Regions from separate parts of the Arthrobacter sp. FB24 genome, predicted to be linked through region 2. Evidence: predicted binding sites of a transcription regulator. Region 2 holds the regulator's gene; each other region holds the start of a gene.
What was found. The regulator HrcA, encoded in region 2, represses chaperone genes, less so after heat shock. The targets are predictions, from matches to a motif close to TTNGCACTCGNNNNNNNCGAGTGCNAA.
Positions count from the first base shown of each region.

Region 1: a site for HrcA is predicted at 2,858-2,884, ahead of ARTH_RS14555 (FmdB family zinc ribbon protein). Genes of this name have one in related genera too.
Region 3: a site for HrcA is predicted at 3,884-3,910, ahead of groL (chaperonin GroEL). Genes of this name have one in related genera too.

Region 1 is NC_008541.1:3,218,879-3,225,856, forward strand. It holds gene ARTH_RS14535 (hypothetical protein) at 1-254, opposite strand, end outside; gene ARTH_RS14540 (GNAT family N-acetyltransferase) at 596-1,213, opposite strand; gene galU (UTP--glucose-1-phosphate uridylyltransferase GalU) at 1,220-2,125, opposite strand; gene ARTH_RS14550 (5-formyltetrahydrofolate cyclo-ligase) at 2,236-2,832, shown strand; gene ARTH_RS14555 (FmdB family zinc ribbon protein) at 2,970-3,215, shown strand; gene cpaB (Flp pilus assembly protein CpaB) at 3,355-4,083, shown strand; gene ARTH_RS14565 (ATPase AAA) at 4,137-6,978, opposite strand, start outside.
Region 2 is NC_008541.1:2,511,852-2,518,829, forward strand. It holds gene ARTH_RS11290 (PhoH family protein) at 1-94, opposite strand, end outside; gene ARTH_RS11295 (GerMN domain-containing protein) at 473-1,435, shown strand; gene ARTH_RS11300 (16S rRNA (uracil(1498)-N(3))-methyltransferase) at 1,444-2,220, opposite strand; gene dnaJ (molecular chaperone DnaJ) at 2,223-3,350, opposite strand; gene hrcA (heat-inducible transcriptional repressor HrcA) at 3,445-4,458, opposite strand; gene ARTH_RS11315 (DUF3097 domain-containing protein) at 4,703-5,554, shown strand; gene ARTH_RS11320 (DUF4870 domain-containing protein) at 5,722-6,141, shown strand; gene hemW (radical SAM family heme chaperone HemW) at 6,181-6,978, opposite strand, start outside.
Region 3 is NC_008541.1:839,372-846,349, reverse strand. It holds gene ARTH_RS04015 (ribonuclease HI family protein) at 1-439, opposite strand, end outside; gene ARTH_RS04010 (ABC transporter substrate-binding protein) at 666-1,976, shown strand; gene groL (chaperonin GroEL) at 2,064-3,701, opposite strand; gene ARTH_RS04000 (ABC transporter substrate-binding protein) at 3,997-5,310, opposite strand; gene ARTH_RS03995 (cold-shock protein) at 5,310-5,513, opposite strand; gene ARTH_RS03990 (LytR C-terminal domain-containing protein) at 5,683-6,333, opposite strand; gene ARTH_RS03985 (DUF3263 domain-containing protein) at 6,383-6,655, opposite strand; gene ARTH_RS03980 (uracil-DNA glycosylase) at 6,930-6,978, shown strand, end outside.

The DNA of each region.
Region 1 (6,978 bases), 710 kb from region 2:
GCCAGCCGTCGCAGCAAAGCGACGGCCGCGACAGCTGCGAGGAATGAACCAACGGGCAACCAGGATGAGCCCATACCGAAAGCGCGGAAGAGGCCGGCCACCACCCCGGTGAGCAGGGCTGCCACTCCAACGAGTGCGATCGCGCACCGTCCGTATCGGATCCTCAGTGCACCCGGTCGCGCCGTCGCCGGCCCGGAGCCGACTGCGGTTGTCACGGACCCCTGGGCGGATCCGGTGGCCTGCTTGGTTACCATTGATTTCTCCTGCTGGGCGGCCATTTTCATGACGTTTCCGGCTTGGGGGTCTGCGGGTTCGGCAAAGTTTATTTCGGCCATCAGTTCGGCTGCGGGTTGAAGCTGATGACGGCGGTTCCTGAGTACATAAGGGGCCACCCACACAATCCAGAGCGCAACAGCGACAACAAGGATCACTGAGCTGCTAAGGGGGAAGTCCACAATCAAAACCGTATGAGCAATTGGCCGACAGCTCTGGCATTAGCTCCGGTGTGTCGCAGGGCAGGTGGCAAATCAATGGATTTATGACGGAAGACACACCATTGGAAACCCGGGGCGTGGCCGCGAAGCCCGGCCGCAGGTCAGGCCGGGCGGCTTCGCAGCCACCTGGCCAGCAGCCCTTCGGGAACTTCCTCGGACGTCAAGGCGAAAGACCGGTGGTCCGCCCATTCGCCGTTGATATGCAGGAACCGCGGCCGGTAGCCTTCGTCCCGGAATCCGAGTTTTTCCACCACCCGCAGGCTGGGCCCGTTTTCCGGCCTGATGTTGATCTCCATCCGGTGCAACCCGAGGGTGCCGAAGCAGTAATCAGTGGCCATGGCCACAGCCGTGGGTGCGATCCCCCTGCCGGCACAGGACTTGTCCACCCAGTATCCAAGCGTCGCCATCATCGCCGAGCCCCAGACGATGGATGACACTGTGAGCTGCCCAACGATGACGGGGTCGCGCCGTGCCGGCATGCGCTCCGTGATCACAAAGGGCAGTGCCGTGGCCTGAGCAGCCTGCGCGTTGAGGGACCTGACCATTTGCCGGTAGTCCGGCAGCGCCCCTCCCGGGGCCGGGTTCGAGGCCTCCCATGGTGCCAGCCATTCGGAATTGCGGGACCGGACGGCCATCCATTCCTTGCGGTCACGGTAACGGATGGGGCGCAGAACAATGTCGCCGCATTCCAGCGTCACCGGCCAGATGCTGCCCCGCATCGGACGTTACTTGGCCAGGGAGGAGGTGAATTCCGGCAGCCACTCCCGCAGCCCGGGGCCGAGGTCGTCGCTGTCGCAGGCCAGCTGGACGCAGGCCTTAAGGTAGCTGAGCTTGTCGCCGGTGTCGTAGCGGCGGCCGCGGAACACAACGCCGTAAACGCCATACCCTTCGCCCTCCCCTGCAGCAAGTTCCTGGAGGGCGTCCGTCAGCTGAATTTCCCCGCCCCTGCCCGGTTCGGTTCGTTCGAGGACATCGAAGACCGCGGGGTGGAGAACATAGCGGCCGATCACGGCCAGGTTGGACGGCGCCTCCGCGGCGTCCGGCTTTTCCACGAGCTTCCTGATCCGCACGAAGCCGTTCATGTCGGTCTCGTCGATGTCCGCGCAGCCATAGGCACTGATCTGGGAAGGCTCCACCTCGATGAGTGCCACCACGGAGCCACCGGTCTTGGCCTGCACTTCGATCATCTTGCTGAGCAGTTCGTCGCGCGCGTCGATGAGGTCATCGCCAAGCAGCACCGCAAAGGGCTCATGGCCGACGTGCTGCTTCGCGCGCAGCACGGCGTGGCCGAGGCCCATGGGGTCGCCCTGGCGAACGTAGTGGATGTCGCCGAGGTTGCTCGCGGCCTGGATCGCTTCGAGCTTGGCGGTGTCCCCCTTGGCTTCAAGGGTGGCCTCCAGCGAAGGGACCCGGTCGAAGTGGTCTTCGAGGGCGCGCTTGTTCCGGCCGGTGATCATCAGGATGTCGGTGAGGCCTACGTTAACGGCTTCTTCGACGACATACTGGATCGCGGGCTTGTCCACAACCGGCAGCATTTCCTTGGGCATGGCCTTGGTCGCCGGAAGGAACCGGGTGCCGAGGCCGGCAGCGGGAATGACAGCCTTGCGGACGGAGGTATTGGTGGTAGTCACTGGACTAATCTAACGTCAGGGACCAAACATTGGGTAATTGCCTGAACCGCCATGGCTGGCCCCGCACGGGGCCTCCGGTCACGGCCTCTTGACTTGGAAGGACGGCATCGATGCCATCGAAGGAAGAGATCCGCTCGGCCCACAGAAGCCAGCGTGCCACCTTCTCTCCCGCTGCCCTGGATGCTGCCGGCGCCGGCATCGCCCGGCACGGACTCCAGTGGGCCGCCATGGTTGCAGCCGGTGAGCGAAGTACCTTTGCGGTGTACTTGGGGGTGGGCTTCGAACCCCCGACCCTGCCCCTCATTACCGCGTTGCACGGCACCGGGCATCGCGTGCTGTTGCCGGTCTGCGGACCTGACCGGGCCCTCTCCTGGGTCTACTGGACTCCGGCAACCGAATTCGTCCGCAGCAGTTATGCACCCATCGAGGAGCCCGTGGGGGAACAGCACGGCAGTGAGGCGATGGACGGAGTTGCCGGGATCTTTGTCCCTGCCACGGCCGTCGACTTGTCGGGGAACAGGATCGGCCAGGGCGGGGGCTACTATGACAAGTTCCTCGCCGGACTGGAGGCTGCGGGCCGGCCCGTCCCTGCCGCCGCGGTGGTCTTCGACGGCGAAATCCTGCCCGCCGGCACCATCCCAGCAGAGTCCTTTGACCGTAAGGTCCCGGTTGCAGTCACCCCGTCACGCCTCATGCAGCTAATGTGAAGCCCGCCCGTTGCGGATGATAGAATTAGCACTCAGGCCCTGCGACTGCTAAAGGACGAAACCTGCCGAGACACCTCGGCGGTGATTTCCCCCAGGCAGCACGGGACCTGCTCGTTTGTCCCAGAGGAGGATTTCCAGTGCCCACGTATGCATATGCCTGCAAGGACTGCAGCCACGCCTTCGAGATCGTGCAGTCGTTCACCGACAGCTCCCTCACTTCCTGCCCTGAGTGCGAGGGGACCTTGCGCAAGAAGTTCAACAGCGTAGGCGTCGTCTTCAAGGGTTCGGGCTTCTACCGGACGGACTCCCGCGATGCCAAGGGCAGCAGTGTTTCACCTGCCCCGGCAGCCGCCCCGGCGCCTGCCACTGCCGCCGCCAACTGAAATAACGCCGGCGTTTCCGGTTCCAGTCAGGTTCCTCCAGCGAAGTAGCGGTAACAGGGCTGTGCCCTGCCATGGCCGGTTTTCCACATAGGACCTGGCTGTGCTTTCCCGCCATGCGGGGCCTCCGTAGCCTGTCGGTATGCCCTCCATCCTTCGCGCCAACGCACCTTCCTCGCCCCGGCAGAGCTTTGGGACCGGACGCCCGGTCCGCCCGGGGCCATCCGGCGTGCGGCGCTTTTCATCGTGGCTTAACCGCAACCGGAGGCTCGTCGTCGCGCTGTTGCTGTGTGCTGCCGCGGGCATCGCCGTGCAGCAACTGACACCGGCGCCGGCCCACACCGTCACTGCCCTGGCCACTGCCCGAGACCTTGCCGCCGGAACTGCGCTGTCGGGCAATGAGGTGGTACCGGTGAAGGTGCCGCCGGGAATGGTGCCCTCCGGAGCCGTCGCGGACGTCTCCTCCATCCAGGGCAAACAGCTGGCAGCCCCGCTGCGCAAGGGCCAGTTGATCTCCGACACGCAGCTACTCGGACCGGGGCTGCTCGCAGGCACGAAACCCGGGTCTGCAGCGGTGCCCCTGAGGATGGCGGATCCGTCGTCCATCCAGCTCGTGGCGCCGGGCCAGCTGGTCAACATCGTGATGACCAACGGAACCGACTTTGGCAAGACTGCGGAATCGCAAGTACTCGCAGCTGCCGTGCCGGTCCTCTGGACCTCGGGTCAGGGCGGCCAAACCGGACAATGGCTGGGAACCGGAGAAACCGAGGGGCTCATAGTGGTCGCAGCGGATCCGGACCAGGCGCGCCGCCTCGCCGGCTCCTCAACCCAGGGAAAGCTCTTCTTTGTGTTGGTGGGGTCACCGGGCTAGGGGCACCTGGCTTGATTGCCCGGCCGCCCCGTCGCCATCCCGCTGCGGGCTGCTCAGCCCCAGTGCGGCGGCTTCTGCTCCTGAAGCCAGGCGTCGTGGTCGTAGTCAGAAGCGTGATCGCCCCAGCGCTTCGGGTCATCCTCGGCGGCCTTGTTCGGCAGCACTCCTGATGGAGCGCCGACACTGGCCGGCTGACGGGACCTGTCCGCGGCTAAATCGTCAGCCCCGCTGTGGGGGGCCTCCTGCCGGTCCGCTGCACTGCTGTTTGTATCCATGACGTTTTCGTTGATGCCTTCCGATGCTTCAGTGCCGCCGCCGCGGGGCTTATCCGGCGATGCGTCGCGCTGCTCCAAGGATACCGAGTGCGTGTCCCCGTCAGCCACACTGCCGGAGTCGCCACTTTCGGATTCGGCTCCTCCGATTGACCCGTTGTTGCCACGGTCGGCGCTGTTCAGCGTCAGGTTGTCGACGTCGTCCTCGAAGAACGCCTGTGAGGTGGACGAGTAGCCGGTGACAACCGGCTTCTCCAGCCCGAGGTATCCGCCGATGCGGTCGGCGCAGGCGGACGGGTCGGTGAAGACCTCGATCGTCCACAGCGGCATGTAGCGCCAGCCAAGCCGTTCCAGCAGTTGTGGCCGGAGCCTGCTCCGTTCCCGGACGCTCATGCGCCGGTACTGCTCAGTTCCGTCGGACTCGATTGCCACGGGCCGGGGGATTTCGGCGTCATCATGGCCAATTGAATTCACCGGATCGGCGGCAGCGGCAACGTCAAGCACGCCGTCATACTGATGCCAGACCCGGGCTCCGCGGGCACGCAGCCTGTCAGCCAGGTCTGCCACGAGGGGGTCGGCCCCAAGCGCCTGCTCGCTCGCCGCGGCGCGGGACGCGGGCGTGCCCAGGTCGGTGTTGCCGGCAATCTCGCGGTCGAGCAGTTCATAGAAGTCGAGGGCGCCGTGGCTGAGGCGGCTGACGTCCAGGTCTTCGGGTGTAAAGCAGCTGAGCACATGCAGCGAACGCCGGGCACGGGTCATGGCCAGCGCAAACTTCGCCCGGCCGCCTTCGGCGGACAGCGGCCCGAAGTTGTGTAGCGCGCGGCCGTGCGGCGTGCGGCCGTAACCCGGGGAGAAGATCACATGGTCGCGGACCAGGCCCTGGGCCCGTTCCAGGTCAACCACCCGGAAGGATTCGGGGCCGGCTGTGAAGAAACTTGCCAGCAGCGGGTAGTTGGGCAGCTGCAACCGAATGGCCTCGCCGATGCGTGCGGCGTGGCGGAGGCTGGCCGTGACCACGGCGAGGGAGGTTCTTGGCCGCAAGCGGGCATGCTCGAACACGAGGTCAACCACCCGGTTGACCTCGGCCACGGCGGACTCCACGCCTTCCTGATCGGCGCTCGGCAGACCGGTGCCGTCCGGCAGGTACTCCACCAGCAGCGCACGGTCCAGCCCGGTGGCAGTCTGCCCCTCGGGGAGCCGGTGCAGTTGGCCGTCATAGAAACTCTTGCTCAGCTGCAGCACGAGGTCCTCGTCGACTGCCCGGTACGCGCAAGTCAGGCGCCGGGTCGGCAACACCGAGGACAGCGCCGTGTAGGCACTCTCCACGCTTTGGTGGGCGGTCTCGCCGGCAGCCAACCGCTCGACGCCGACCGTAAACGTGCGGGGGCTGGCGATCTTGTCGTCGCCGAAGGCGATCACCTGCCTGGCCCGGGCAATGGCCGGAAGGACTGCCTGAAGGGAGGTCGCTTCGGCGTCGAGGATTACTACGGCATCGAACTTCTGCTCAGCCGGCAGCAGGCCGGTCATGAGGTAGGGGCTCACCGACCACACCGGCACCAGCATGGGGACCAGGGCCGGCGCCTGCGCCGTCAGGGCGGCAAGGGTAACCCGGCCGTCCTTCAGGAGGCTCCGGAGCAGGTCCGCCTGCCGCGGGTTCTCGGCAATGCCGGCACGCCACCGTTCGGACAGCGTCCACCGCAGCCGTGCCGCGCCGCTGGCGATGTGGGCGTTGTCAGCCAGGCGGTATTCGGCTTCGAGCTGGCGCAGGGCATCGCCGTCGGACATCGCCAGGTAGTCGTCCCCGCTGATCATCGCTTCAAGGGCTGACTGCCACCAGGCAAGATCCAGCTCTGCCGCGACTGATTCGGCGGGCACTTCCCGCTCCGCCAGGTCCGCGAGCAGTTCCCCGAGTCCGTGCTCACGCATGTTCTCGATGAGAAGCGTCCGCTCCGGTAGCGTCTTGAGCGTCCGGGTGTCGGCAACCAGCCGCTCCAGGCGTTCCATCAGTTCCTCGTAGGGCGTGTGCTGAAGGTCTCCGCCCGCCTCGGTGTGCTTAATGGCCGCACCCAGCTGGGCAAGTTCACGGTCCAGGCTGCGGTACATCACGTTCACTTCGCCCAGGCCGGACGGCACTGCGGGGTGCCGCTGCGTTGTGGCGTAGTCCGCCCACAGAGCCCGCTGCTCCTGGACGAGCACCAGCGAACTGTGGAGGTCGGCGATGTGCACGCCGGGACGGACGTATTCCTTCGCCACGCGGCGCAGCCGGGACCGCTGCATGGATGGCATGTCGATGTTGCGTTCGCGGCGCCACGGGGAGGTGGCTGTCGCGGAGATGAGGTCGTGGACCGGCCGGTCGAAGATGTCCGGGGTGAACTTGTCCAGGCTCTCCCTGACTGCCATCAGCAACTCGAGCTGGGCACCCCATTCGTGGAAGGTGGTACCAAGGCGGATCTGGGCGTGCTCGGCTACTTCGTTCATGCGGTGGCGCAGCACTGGCAGGTTCTTCTCAACCGAGCGCGCAACGTCCTGCGCCTCTTCGGTCTCCTTGCGGGTCAGGAGCCGCGCGCCGTGCCAGGGGCTGGCCGTGGAAGCCCGGCTGAAACTGCCCAGTTCAGCTGCACGG
Region 2 (6,978 bases):
CCTCCGTCCGGACGCCGGGAAGACTATGGGGAAATTCACCTGTGGTGCGCTCTCCGGCGCTGAACCGGGGCCTTCCGTTTGTTGCTTCAGTCATGGTGCCGGCCTGCGGGCCTCTGGTCCCCTCCAGTTAGGAATAGTGTCTCTCCGGCCGATCACATCGCCGCTGCTGCTGCTGCAGCACCGGGCCCCGTGCCCGGCCGAGTCCTCTTATCTTACGCCAGCACGCCGCCCGGGAGCCGCGGACCGTGGAGGTCCGCCGGCCGGGTGCAGCCTTTTCGTTGCGGGTTTACGTCATTAGGTATCAACTTCATATCGGCCTCATATCGTTCCCGTTGCAGTTCTGCTGACCGTCCGCAAACGCCGCTGGCGGCCGCCCGCTCTATGTAATGCTGGAATCCGCCGGGATTGCGCCGGCCGAAAACGACGTCACCGACAACGGTTGCAGGGACAGGGCGGGGTACCCGGGAGCACTATGGAGATCTGGAATCCACGACGCCGGAAGGCAACAGGAGGCGGGCGGACACGGTCCGCCGCGCTACTGCTTGTGCTGCCCGCGGCCATGGTCCTCTCCGGCTGCGTCGCCACTCCCCAGCCTTCCGCGACGAGCGCGGACAGCACACCACAGTCAGTGACCGGGTCCGCCACCGCCGGTGTCCCCAGCACAAGCGCACCGCTGGAAACCACACAGGCCTCCAACAAGGCACCGGTGTATTGGATCGGGCGCAGCAACGAGAACGTCTTCCTTTACCGTGAGTTCCGGGACGTCCCCGAACAGGAAAATCCGGTTACCAGGGCACTTCGCGCCATGATGTCGGACAAGCCCCTCGATCCCGACTTCTTCACTCCATGGCAGAACCCGAAGAAGCTGGCAACCTCGATCTCCGGCAAGAACGTGATCACGGTGGACGTCTCAGCGGATGCCTTCAACAGCAACCTCGACGAGGACATGGCCAATCGTGCCATTCAGCAGTTGGTGTACACGGCAACGGCCGCCGGTGCCAGCTCCGGGCTGGTGGATTCGGGCCAGCAGATCCAGGTTGTCATCCTCGTTGACGGGCACACGGACTACCTGGCCTTCAACCACGTGCGGCTTGGCTCGCCCACTCCCCGCAGTGCAGGAATGGTGGCCCCGGTCTGGATCATCGACCCACAGGAAGGCGTGGGCGTTGCTGACGGCAGCGTCAAGATCAGCGGACGAAGCACCGTCCCCGGCGGGAAACTCCGGTGGAAGATCCTGAAGGTCGAAGGCAGCACAGACAAGGCGTCGTATTTGGGCGGGGAGGTTACGGCGTCGGCCGAGCCGGCACAATCGGGGCATTTCTCGCTGACAGTCAACCTGGCACCGGGGAACTATGAAGTCCGGGTGTCACAGATCGATCCGGGCAAACCCGACCGGGAAATGAACGTGGACACCCGGGGCTTCAAGGTCGAATAGCTCCGCCGCTACCAGCGTCCGAGGATGTCGCTGGCGAGCACTGTGGCCGCCGGACCTGCCGTGGAGGACCTCAGCACATGGTGCCCCAACAGGGCCGTGACGGCACCGGCGCTGCAGAGTTTGGTGACTTCCCGCGGACTGATTCCGCCCTCCGGACCAACAATGAGGAGAATTTCGCGGGGCCCCGAACCGGGTGTCCCGCCCTCGCCGTCGTGCCACTTCTCCAGCACTGCGCGCAGGGGCCGGACGGCATCCTCGTGGAGGATGATCGCCAGGTCCGCCGCGGCGACAGCGGACTGCAAACCCGCGCCGTCGACGGCGGAACGGACCTCGGGAATCCAGGCCCGCCGCGCCTGCTTGGCCGCCGCGGTCACCACAGACTGCCACTTGGCGTGGGCCTTGGCGGCACGCTCGCCTTTCCAACGGACTATGGAGCGCTCCGACTGCCACGGGATGACGGCATCGATCCCCAGTTCAGTAGCTGTTTCCGCTGCCAGTTCGTCGCGGTCGCCTTTGGCCAGCGCCTGCACCAGGACGAGGCGGAGGTCCGGACGCTCCTCAGTTTCAAGGACCGAACACTCCACCGTCAGTTCGCCCTGGTCGACGGCCGCAACGGTGCCGGTGAGCCTCTTGCCCGCGCCGTCGGCGATGTCAACCGACTCCCCCACAGCGATCCGCTTGACGGTGATCGCGTGCCGGGCCTCAGCACCCTGGAGGACAAAGTGCGAACCGGGAACCTGTTCGTCCAGGGCTCCCGGGGTTGCGAAAAAGACCGGGTTGCTCACCGCTACAGGTTACCGAACCGGTCCCGCAGCTTGGCAAAAACTCCCCCGCTGGCGGTGAGTTTTCCCTCGGTGTACTGCTCGCCCCGCAGTTTGGCGAGCTGCCGGAGCAGGTCTTCCTGGGCGGCATCCAGCTTCGTCGGGGTTTCGACCTGCAGGTGAACCTTCAGGTCGCCGCGGCCGTAGCCCCGGAGATGGGTAACGCCGAGCCCGCGCAGGGTGATGACCTCGCCGGACTGGGTGCCCGCCTTGACGTCGATTTCCTGCTGGCCGTCGAAGGTGTCCAGGCTGAGCTCGGTGCCAAGGGCGGCGGCGGTCATGGGAATGTGCAGGGTGGCGTGAAGGTCGTCGCCGTCACGCACGTACGTGGCGTCGTTATTCACGCGGATCTCCACGTACAGGTCGCCTGAGGGGCCGCCGGCCGGGCCGGCTTCGCCCTGCCCGCCGAGCTGGATGCGGGTTCCGGTGGCGACGCCGGCGGGGACCTTGACCGTCAGCGAACGGCGGCTGCGGATGCGGCCCTGGCCGTTGCACTCGTTGCAGGGATCCTTGATGACGGTTCCGAAGCCTTCGCAGGAACCGCAGGGGGCAGCCGTCATGACCTGGCCCAGGATGGAACGAACGGCCCGCTGAACCTGGCCGCTTCCGCCGCAGATGTCGCAGCGCACCGGGTGGGCCCCGGGCTGGCAGCAGGATCCCTCGCAGGTGGGGCACGTAACGGCCGTGTCCACCTCAAGCTTCTTGTTCACGCCGAAGACGGCATCGCGAAGGTCGATGCGGACGCTGATGAGGGCGTCCTGCCCGCGGCGGACCCGCGAGGCCGGACCGGACGAACCGCCGGCGCCGAAGAAGGTGTCGAAGATGTCCTGGAAGGCAAAGCCCTGTCCCGAGTAGCCGGCGCCGCCGAAGCCGTTATCGGTGCCGTTCTCGTTGCCGGTCGTGTCGTAGACCCGGCGCTTTTGCGGGTCGGAAAGGACTTCGTAGGCGTGGGTGACAGCCTTGAAGCGGTCCGAGGCATCCTCACCGGGGTTCACATCCGGGTGCAGGGTGCGCGCAAGCTTTCGGTAGGCCTTCTTGATCTCTTCGCCCGTCGCTTCGGGTGAGACTCCAAGAACGTCGTAGTGGCTGCTCAAAGTTCGTATCTCTTCCTGGTTGTACTGCCTGTGGTGCTGCTGCTGCGCCCCGGAAGCCGGGACACGGAGGCCTGGTTGGCTGATGTAGGACCGGTCACGGCCCAAGGATCCTGGAAAGGTAGCGGGCCACGGCACGGACCGCGGCCATGGTTGTGGGATAGTCCATCCGGGTCGGGCCGAGTACGCCCACCTTGGCGCTGGAGCCGGGACCGTAGCCTGTGGCTACCACCGAGGCTTCCGCGAGTCCGTCGTAAGGGTTCTCCCTGCCGATGCTGACAGTGACACCGCGGGGGTCCTGGGCCATATCGCTGAGCAGGCGGAGCATGACCACCTGCTCCTCGAGTGCTTCGAGGACCGGGCCGATACTCAGCGGGAAGTCAACGTTGGACCGCGCGAGGTTCGCCGTGCCGGCCATGACCATCCGCTCCTCGCGGCTGCTGCTGGCCAGGGCATCCAGGCCACGGGCCAGCGCCTGGGCGGCATGCCGGCGTGACGGTTCACAACCGGCGACGACGGCGGGCAGCGCCTGCGGGAGCAGGCTCAGGGGTGTCCCCGCCAGGCTTTTCAGGAACCGCGCGCGGAGGCCGGCGAGGGCATCATCGCCGAGTTCCTGGCCGACGTCGATAACCCGCTGCTCGACCTTGCCGGTGTCCGCGATCAGCACGATCAGCACCTGCCGCGGCGCGAGCAGCACAAACTCGATATGCCGCACCATGGCGCGGCTGAGGTGCGGATACTGCACTACGGCCACCTGGTTGGTCAGCTGGGATAGCAGCCGCACGGTGCGCTCCAGGACGTCGTCCAGGTCCTCCGACCCTTCCAGGAGCGTCTGGATAGCCCGGCGTTCGGCCTGCGACAGCGGCTTGACGGCTGATATCTGGTCGACGAAAAGCCGATAGCCCTTGTCCGTGGGGATCCGGCCGGCACTGGTGTGCGGCGCCGTGATGAGGCCTTCGTCTTCCAACGCCGCCATGTCGTTGCGGATGGTGGCACTGGAGACTCCCAGGTGATGCCGCTCAACCAGTGCCTTGGAGCCCACAGGTTCGCGGGAATGGACGTAGTCCTCCACGATGGCCCGCAATACTTCAAGCTTGCGTGGCTCGCTCATTCTCCACCTCCGATCGGCTTTCCCGGTGCGCGGCCCGGCGCTGCGCCGGGCGCATGTCCCGTTATCCGTTAGCACTCGACATGTCTAAGTGCTAACCAGTCTAATATGAGTCGCCGCGTTGTTAGCATTGGTACCGCTCCTGGCGAAACCCGGGAGCGGGACTGGACGTGCACTGCCGTGAACCTACAGACGCCCTGTTCACTTCTCCTGTTTATTTTTTCTAGCGCAAGGCTGTGTCTATCCGATGTCGTACCAGAACTGGGGCCCGCAGGACATCACCGCTCCCCGGAAATCCGAGCTGCCCGAAGTGCCGGTCGAACGCGGCATGGTGCTCGAAGACGTGCAGTCCGGCTGGGTGGGGGCCGTTACCAGGGTGGAGAAGTCCGGCGGAATGCATGTTGTTGCCTTGGAGGACCGGCGGGGCAAATCACGCACGTTCCGGCTCGGCTACGGGTTCCTCCTGGAGGGCCTGCCGATCCGGCTGATGCCCCCGGCGCCCCGGCCGCAGGCAGCCTCTGCCGGATCCGGAAGGACGGCCTCCGGTTCCGTGCGGGTGGAAGGCCAGCGCGCCCAGGTGGCCAAGGCCAGCCGCATCTGGGTGGAAGGCAAGCACGACGCCGAACTCGTGGAAAAAGTCTGGGGTGACGATCTCCGCGTGGAGGGCATCGTCGTCGAACCTTTGCACGGCATTGACGACCTCACAGCGGCGGTTGCCGCGTTCCGGCCCGGCCCGGGCCGCCGGCTGGGGGTGCTGGTGGACCACCTGGTTGCCGACTCAAAGGAATCACGGATTGCCGATGCCGTGATGGCGTCCCCCGGCGCCGCCGGAAACGTGCTGATTGTGGGCCACCCCTACGTGGACGTGTGGCAGGCCATCCGGCCCGCCGTCCTGGGCATTGACGCATGGCCGGTCATCCCCCGGGGCATGGACTGGAAAACCGGCATCCTGACGGCCTTCGGCTGGCCCCACGAGACCAAGGAGGACATCGGCCTGGGCTGGCAGAAACTGCTCGGGGCAGTCCGCAGCTACGCGGACCTGGAACCGTCCCTGCTGGGCCGGGTGGAAGAGGTCATCGACTTCCTCACAGTGCCCTAGGTGGAAGAGCACAAGCCTGTTGACGGAAGTACGCAGTGCCGAGGGCGCCTGTTGAACTCTTCGAATGCACCCCTGACCCAGTATTCTTGATACGGCGGTTGTTGCTGTTGAGGCAGCGCCCGCTTTTCCGGGAACCACCGCACCACTGCAATCCGAAGGACGACACCGTGGCAGAAGACGCACGTGAACAACGGGACAACCAGGCCGGCCATGGCCAGCCCCAGTATCATGGTGTCCCCGCCAATGCCCTGCCGCTGACGGCCAACGAAGACCGGCAGTGGGCAACCCTCGCACACTTCGGCGGCATCCTCGGGTGCGTCCCGTCGCTGTTGATCTACCTGATTTTCAAGGACCGCGGCCCGTTCACGGCACAGGAGTCCAAGGAAGCGCTGAACTTCACCCTGCCTCCCACAATCGCCGCCGTCATCTGCAACATCCTGGTGATGCTGCCGGTGGTGGGTAACATCTTCGCAGTGCTGGCCACGCTGATCTGGATCGCTGTAACCTGCTTCTCCGTGGCGGCCGGTATCCACGTCAACCGTGGCCAGCCCCACCGCTACGACTTCAACCTGCGCTGGATCAAGTAAGCCATAGGGCCGACCAACCGGCCGGCCAAGGTAACCGGATTAGTCGGGCAGGATCCTTCTGACTACGGCGTCCGCGAGCAGCCTGCCTTTCAGGGTGAGCACGAGCCTGCCCCGAAATGCCGCGGCGGGATCCACCAGGCCGTCTGCGATCAGTCCGGCGACGGCCTGCCGCCCGGACACTCCCAGTCCGGATACCTCGAGTCCGGTGCTCAGCCTGGCCTCAAGCATGACCCGCTCAACGTTGCGGGTTTCGGCGTCGAGCGTTTCCCGGCCCGCCGCCGGTGACACACCGCCGGCAAGCCTCCCGGCGTAGGCCGTGGGGTGCTTCACGTTCCACCAGCGGACTCCGCCGACGTGCGAATGCGCGCCCGGGCCGATCCCCCACCAGTCATCGCCGCGCCAGTAGGCCAGGTTGTGCCGGCACGCCTGCTCAGGTGTGCGTGACCAGTTGCTGACCTCGTACCAGCCAAGGCCTGCGGCGGTGATCAGTTCATCGGCGAGTTCATACTTGGCCGCGTGGTCGTCGTCGTCGATCCCCGGCACTTCGCCGCGACGGATCTGGGCGGCCAGCTTGGTGCCGTCCTCCACGATCAGGGCGTAGGCGCTGATGTGGTCAGGGCCGTACGAGAGGGCTGTCTCGAGCGAGTACCGCCAGTCCTCCAGCGACTCCCCCGGTGTTCCGTAGATTAGGTCGAGGCTGACGGCGAGTCCGGCATCCCTGGCCCACTGCACCACCTGCGGCACCCGGCTGGGCGTATGGGTGCGGTCGAGGACCTTCAGGACGTGCGGAACAGCCGACTGCATTCCGAAGGAAACACGGGTGAAGCCGGCATCCGC
Region 3 (6,978 bases), 1.7 Mb from region 2:
CGGCAATGCCCTGCTGATAGGCGGTCGCAGCAGCCCGCGCACGGTCGTCGGCGGCCTCATTCAGATCGTGTCCGGCGTGGCCACGGACCCACTCGAAGCGGTATTTGCGTCCGCTCAGCGCCTGGTCGATTTCCCGCAGGATCTCCACGTTCAAGACTGGCTTGCCATCGGCCTTGCGCCAGCCCTTGCGTTTCCAGCCGGGCATCCACTTGGTGACCGAGTTGATGACATATTGGCTGTCGCACAGAATATGCAGCTCCTCCCCGGGAAGGTGTGCAGTGCAACGGAAGAGATCCAGCACGGCCATCAGCTCACCCTGGTTATTGGTGCCGTGCGGCCAGCCGCCGGCCCGCCAGCAGTCGTCATTCACGTACCAGGCCCATCCGGCCGGACCGGGATTTCCTAAAGCCGAACCGTCGGCTGCTGCAGTAATCGTCACCGCACTATCCTGCCAGACCGGCCCGACATTGTGGTTTCCAGCCGTCCACCGCCCTTTCGGAAAACGCTTACCCTCAATCGTTGACAGGCTCAGATTGTGCGTGCAAGAATCAGAACTCCCCGTTCAGAAAGCGTTTTCTCAACGGCTGTTCGGCCTTCAGCGCCCCCCGCGGCGCGGACATCGCAGTTTCAAACAATTCCACGGCTGTACACAGGAAGGCGTATCAATGAAGATCTCGTCCGGAAGCAGGTTTCGACTCAGGATTGGAGCCACCGCCGCTGCCCTCGCGATGCTGGTCACAGGCTGCGGCGCGTCAACAGGTTCCGGCGGCGACAAGGAAGTCACACTGCGCTTTGCCTGGTGGGGCAACGAGTACCTCAACGCCCAGACCCAAAAGGTGATCGACGCGTTCGAGGCCGAACACCCCAACATCAAGATCAAAGCGGCCCCTGGGGAATGGAGCGGATACTGGGACAAGCTGGCCACCACCACCGCCGCCAATGATGCACCGGACGTGATCCAGATGGATCAGAAATACATTGCCGAATACGGTGGCCGCGGAGCCCTCCTTGACCTGGCCAAGCAAGACGGCATCGACCTGTCGAAAATGGACAAGGAACAGCTCGCCTCCGGCCAGTACGACAATGCCCAGTACGGACTCAGCACAGGCAAGAACGCCTACGTGGTCATGGCGAACACCAAGGTATTCGAGGCGGCCAACGTTCCGCTTCCCGACGACGCCACCTGGACCTGGGATGACTTCAACGAAATCGCCACGAAGCTCACCAAGGCGGGAGGGGGTACAAACTTCGGGGCTGCATACGGCAGCAACGAAGCCGACCTCATCATCTGGCTTCGTCAGCACGGCGAAAACCTGTACTCACCGGACGGCAAGCTGGCCTTCAACGCCGGGACTGCGGCTTCGTTTTGGGAACGCCTGAAAAAGCAACGGGATTCCCAGGCAAGCCCGCCGGCCACCGTCGCTACGGAGGACGCAGGCGCCGGTTTGGAAGAAAGCCTGTTCGGGACCAATAGGATCGGCATGGCGTGGTGGTGGACCAATCAGCTCGGATCCCTGGAGACCACCACGGGAAGCAGCATCAAGATGCTCCGCGCACCGAGCACGGACGGAAAAGCGGCTGACAACGGCATGTACTACAAGCCCTCAATGTTCTGGTCCGCCTCTTCGAGGTCCAAGAACCCGGAGGCAGCGGCAACATTCATCAACTACCTGGCAAACAGCCCGGAGGCTGGATCGATCCTCATGACCGACCGCGGGGTCCCTGCCAACTCTGAAGTTCTGGCGGCCATTACGCCGAAGCTGAAGACGGCGGACTCGACGGTGGTCGGCTTCCTCCAGGACATCAAACCTGAGATGGCTGAGGCGCCCCCTGTACCGCCGGTCGGGTCGGGCAGCGTGCAGAATGTCATCAAGCGGTACACCGACGAAGTCCTCTATGACCGTAAGTCACCTTCAGCGGCCGCTGAGGAGTTCAAGAAGGAAGTCGAGGGGATGCTGGCCTCAGCCCGCAAATGATCCACTACCGGCTCGTCACCTCCCAGTAAAAGCAAAGTGCGGCTCCCTCGAAGCGAGGGAGCCGCACTTTGCATATGCGTCGGGAGTTTAGAAACCGCCCATGCCGCCCATACCGCCCATGTCGTCGCCGCCACCCATGGCCGGAGCGTTCTTCTCCGGCTTGTCGGCCACGACGGCCTCGGTGGTGAGGAACAGACCCGCGATGGAAGCAGCGTTCTGCAGGGCAGAGCGCGTTACCTTGACGGGGTCGTTGATGCCGGCAGCCAGCAGGTCAACGTACTGTCCGGTTGCGGCGTTCAGGCCATGACCTGCAGGCAGGCCACGGACCTTGTCTACAACAACGCCCGGCTCGAGGCCGGCGTTGAATGCAATCTGCTTCAGCGGCGCGTCAATGGCAACGCGGACGATGTTGGCGCCCGTTGCTTCATCGCCTTCGAGCTGCAGGTTGGCGAATGCCTTGGCGCCGGCCTGGATCAGGGCCACGCCACCACCGGCAACGATGCCTTCTTCAACGGCAGCCTTCGCGTTGCGGACAGCGTCCTCGATGCGGTGCTTGCGTTCCTTGAGCTCAACTTCGGTAGCGGCACCGGCCTTGATGACTGCAACGCCGCCGGCCAGCTTGGCCAGGCGCTCCTGCAGCTTCTCGCGGTCGTAGTCGGAATCGGAGTTCTCGATCTCGGAACGGATCTGGGAAACGCGGCCGGCGATCTGGTCGGCGTCGCCTGCACCCTCGACGATGGTGGTCTCATCCTTGGTGACAACGACCTTGCGTGCCTTGCCCAGGAGTTCGAGGCCGGCGGTCTCAAGCTTGAGGCCGACTTCCTCGGAGATGACCTGGCCACCGGTGAGGATGGCGATGTCGGCGAGCTGAGCCTTGCGGCGGTCGCCGAAGCCCGGAGCCTTGACGGCGACGGACTTGAAGGTGCCACGGATCTTGTTGACGATCAGGGTGGCAAGGGCTTCGCCCTCGATGTCTTCGGCAATGATCAGCAGCGGCTTGTTGGACTGCATGACCTTTTCGAGGACAGCAACCAGTTCCTTGACGTTGGAGATCTTGGAGTTGACGATCAGGATGTACGGGTCTTCGAGGACCGTCTCCTGGCGCTCAGCGTCGGTGACGAAGTAAGCGGAGATGTAGCCCTTGTCGAAGCGCATGCCTTCGGTCAGTTCAAGCTCGAGTCCGAAGGTGTTGGACTCCTCGACGGTGATAACACCTTCCTTGCCGACCTTGTCCAACGCCTCTGCGATCAGCGCGCCGATTTCGTCGTCACCGGCGGAAATCGATGCCGTAGCGGCGATCTCTTCCTTGGTTTCGATTTCCTTGGCGGACGCCAGCAGTTCGGCGGTGACGGCTTCAACAGCCTTCTCGATGCCGCGCTTCAGGGACAGCGGATCAGCACCGGCCGCGACGTTGCGCAGGCCTTCCTTGACCAGGGCCTGTGCGAGCACGGTTGCCGTGGTGGTGCCGTCGCCAGCGACGTCGTCCGTCTTCTTGGCAACTTCCTTGACCAGCTCGGCGCCGATCTTCTCGTAGGGATCGTCCAGCTCGATCTCCTTGGCGATGGAAACACCATCGTTGGTGATCGTGGGGGCGCCCCACTTCTTTTCGAGGACAACGTTGCGTCCACGCGGGCCGAGGGTGACCTTGACGGCGTCGGCGAGGATGTTCAGGCCCCGCTCAAGACCGCGGCGTGCCTCTTCATCAAATGCAATGATCTTGGCCATAACGGCAGTAGTCCTTTCGGGACAGTCGTTAAGAATGAACCTTCACTGCGGTGCCCGCGACGGACGATCCTTCACCGACGGCCTCTGTATGCCGCGCGGATGGGATCTCACCCCAGCAAGGTATTTCTTTCGCTCCTGGTCCTTCCCGCTCTCTCCGCAGCCGGCCGGAACCGGGCGTTGATTTAGCAGTCAGTCCGTGGGAGTGCTAAGTCAATAATTAGCACTCCCCCGGGGAGAGTGCAAGCAGAGATTGCGCTGAAAGGCCCTCCTGCGGCCCGCACTACGCTAGGAGCGATCAGCGGCCGGGCCGGGCGGCAGTTTCGCTTCCACTCATCCGCGGGGTGTTATCCGCGGCGTACGTGAACACCATGTAGTTGGCGGTAGTGACGTCCCCGTTGAAATCAAAGCCGATGGGCCCGGACTCGCCGTCGTAATCCGCCGGCTTACCGGCCTTAATGGCATCCCCGCATTCTTTGTAGCTCCTGCAGGGTTCAACCGCTTCCGCGCCGTGCTGCCCGGAAACCGCGATCAGCTTCGCCGCGATGGATGATCCGGCGTCGTCCTGGGCAGCGGCCGCGGCGATGGCGGCCAGGTTCGCGGCGTCGTAAGTCTCCGCTGCGAACGTCATGTCCTTGAGCCCGGGATCAACGGCTACTAGTTCGCCTTGGAAGTGCGCCGAAGGGAAGACGCCCGGCAGGATCCCGCGCGCACCATCAAGCGCTTTGGACCCTAGGGCGGAGCCGTACTGGTTGATGGCGCCGTCGCTGAGAATCAGCTTGCTGCCTGCAACGCCCGCGTTGTTGAGCTCCGCGATTGCGCCCTGGGCTCCGGCCCGAGCCACGAGAATGACCGAATCCGGACCCGCTGCCTTGACGGCAGCCGCCGTCTTTTGTGCCTGGCCGGCAGTGAAAGCGGCCTCCGCCACCGTTCCAAGGCCGGCGGCTTTCGCTGCCGCGGCAACGGCCACAGAGACGTCCTTGCCGTACATCCCGTCCTCGTGGACGATCGCTATTGTCCGGGCGCCGCTGTCCTTGGCCAGTTTCACCAGCACGGGCGCTTGGGCCGTGTCGGCCGCCGACGTGCGGAAGTAGTATCCGCCGCTCCTGTAATGCGTGAGGCCGTGCGCGGTATTCGCCGGAGAGATGACGGCCACTCTGGCCCGCGACAGGACATCAATTGCCCCGGGGGCGCGGCTCGAGTCAGTGGGACCTATGACGACATCCGCCCCGGCCGCTACCAGGTCCTTGGCCTGCGAGGTGGTGTCCTCGCTGATATTTTCAGGCAGCAGTTGCACCGGCCGCCCTTTGTGGCCCCCGGCGGCGTTGATCTCCTGCACCGCCAGCTTGGCCGCGGCGAGTTGCGAGGCGTTGAGGAAGGACTGCTTTCCCGTGTTGTCCAGCAGCAGGCCTATCCGCAGGATGCCATCGCCACCGGCGTCAACGGCATCAACACGAGCGTTTCCGGTCTGGCCGGAGCAGCCGGCCAGCACGAGCGCCGTTCCCGCTGCAAGAACCGCTGCTGCTGTGAACCGCGGCCGCGCAGGGCCAAACCGGTCGGCGCCGAACCGGGCGGGGCTGTCTGTGCCATGCATTGCCGCGGCGGGTGGCATCAGGCCGTCCGGACGTTCTCTGCCTGGGGACCCTTCTCGCCTTCGCCTACCTCGAACTGCACCCGTTGCCCTTCGTCCAGAGCCCGGTAGCCTTCCCTCTCGATGGCCGACCAGTGGACGAAGACATCGTCTCCGGAGCCGTCAACGGTGATGAAGCCATAGCCTTTTTCGGCGTTGAACCATTTAACGGTTCCCAATGCCATGTTGCCCACACTTTCCGGTTGCTCTGTGTCCGGCCCATGTCACTGTGCGCCGTCGGGACGGTCCGCGTTGAGACGCGGCATCCGGAATCACTTTAGCCATTGCCGTTTGCCGGGGGCAGGACCCGGCCCTGCGAGCCCCTAATAGTTATTCAGGCGTAACCGAAATTCCTTACTGGAAGCCGGGCCCGAGAACCACAACCACCGGCAACTGGAACTCGGCAGAGTCCACCAGCGACGTGATGTTCAGGAGCTCCCCCAGTGCCTCGGCATTGGCTTTCTGCAATGCCCCGCTGTAGTAGATCACGGAGGACTGTTGCGGCATTCCGCCCCAGTTGCCCACCGGTCCCAGCGTCCAGCCGTCACCGGCGACGGTGCTGCTCACGCGGCCGGCAAGTCCCGCGGTGGTGGTCCCGTTGTAGACAGCCACGGCCTGGCTCTTGTCAACAGCCGGTGCATCGGCGGAAGGTACCGCGGAGGGAGAGCTGCTGGCAGCAGGCGTCTCGCTGGCGGAAGGAGCCGCGCCCGGCTCGGAACCGGCCTCAGCGCTAGGAGACGAGGTGCCTTGCGGAACCTCAGCGGAGGGGGAGGCCGAGGGGCTGACCAGTGCGGACCCTGCCGCCATCAGCGGGCTGCCGGCAGGAGCAAATCCCAGCTTGGGAAGGAACAGGAAGGCGACCAGGCCGATGGCCAGCGCCGCCACACCGACGGTCAGGATTGGTCCCAGCCGGCGCCGGGGAGCCTCGGAGGCGACCCTATGGACACCCTGTCGCGAGGAGGTCTCAGGGACCCTGTCGAATTCATCCCGAGCATATTTGGTCATGATAAAACGATGTCCTTGTTGGTTCTTGCTGATTGCCCGGCCCCGACGTCTAAGCGTCAGAGCCCAATCGGCGCGCCGTGCGTGCCCGTTGGCGTGACGTACGTAGTCTACGCAATCTCTTCACGAGCATGGGGTCCTGGGCCAGGGCGTCCTCGGTGTCAATCAGCGTGTTGAGGATCTGGTAGTAGTGGGTGGCTGAGAGGTCGAACAGCTCACGAATGGCTTGTTCCTTTGCCCCTGCGTACTTCCACCACTGCCGTTCGAGGGCCAGCATCTGCTTGTCCCGCTCGCTCAGCCGTGAGCCCGGCTGCGGAGCCGGCATAGGGTCTGCTCCGGACACGGTTTCGCTGCCGGTGTCCGCAAGTGACAGGTCATCGCGCACTGGTTCGGCCACGGCAAAATCCTCCACTTGATCCGGTCAAAGTCTCCTTTCCATGGTACGGGCGAATAACACGCATGTCATTTACGCCGTATGACGTGACGGCGTGGAGGCGGGTAACGCAAGGTACGCCCGCCACCACAGACTTTTGCCGGCGTCCGGCCGGGCGCCGTGGGCCCGCCAGCGACTTGGAGTACAACACTGCGAGAATGGACCCGTGTTTGATTCTGAAGCCATATTCGAGCTGGAGCCTGCCGTTGAGGGTG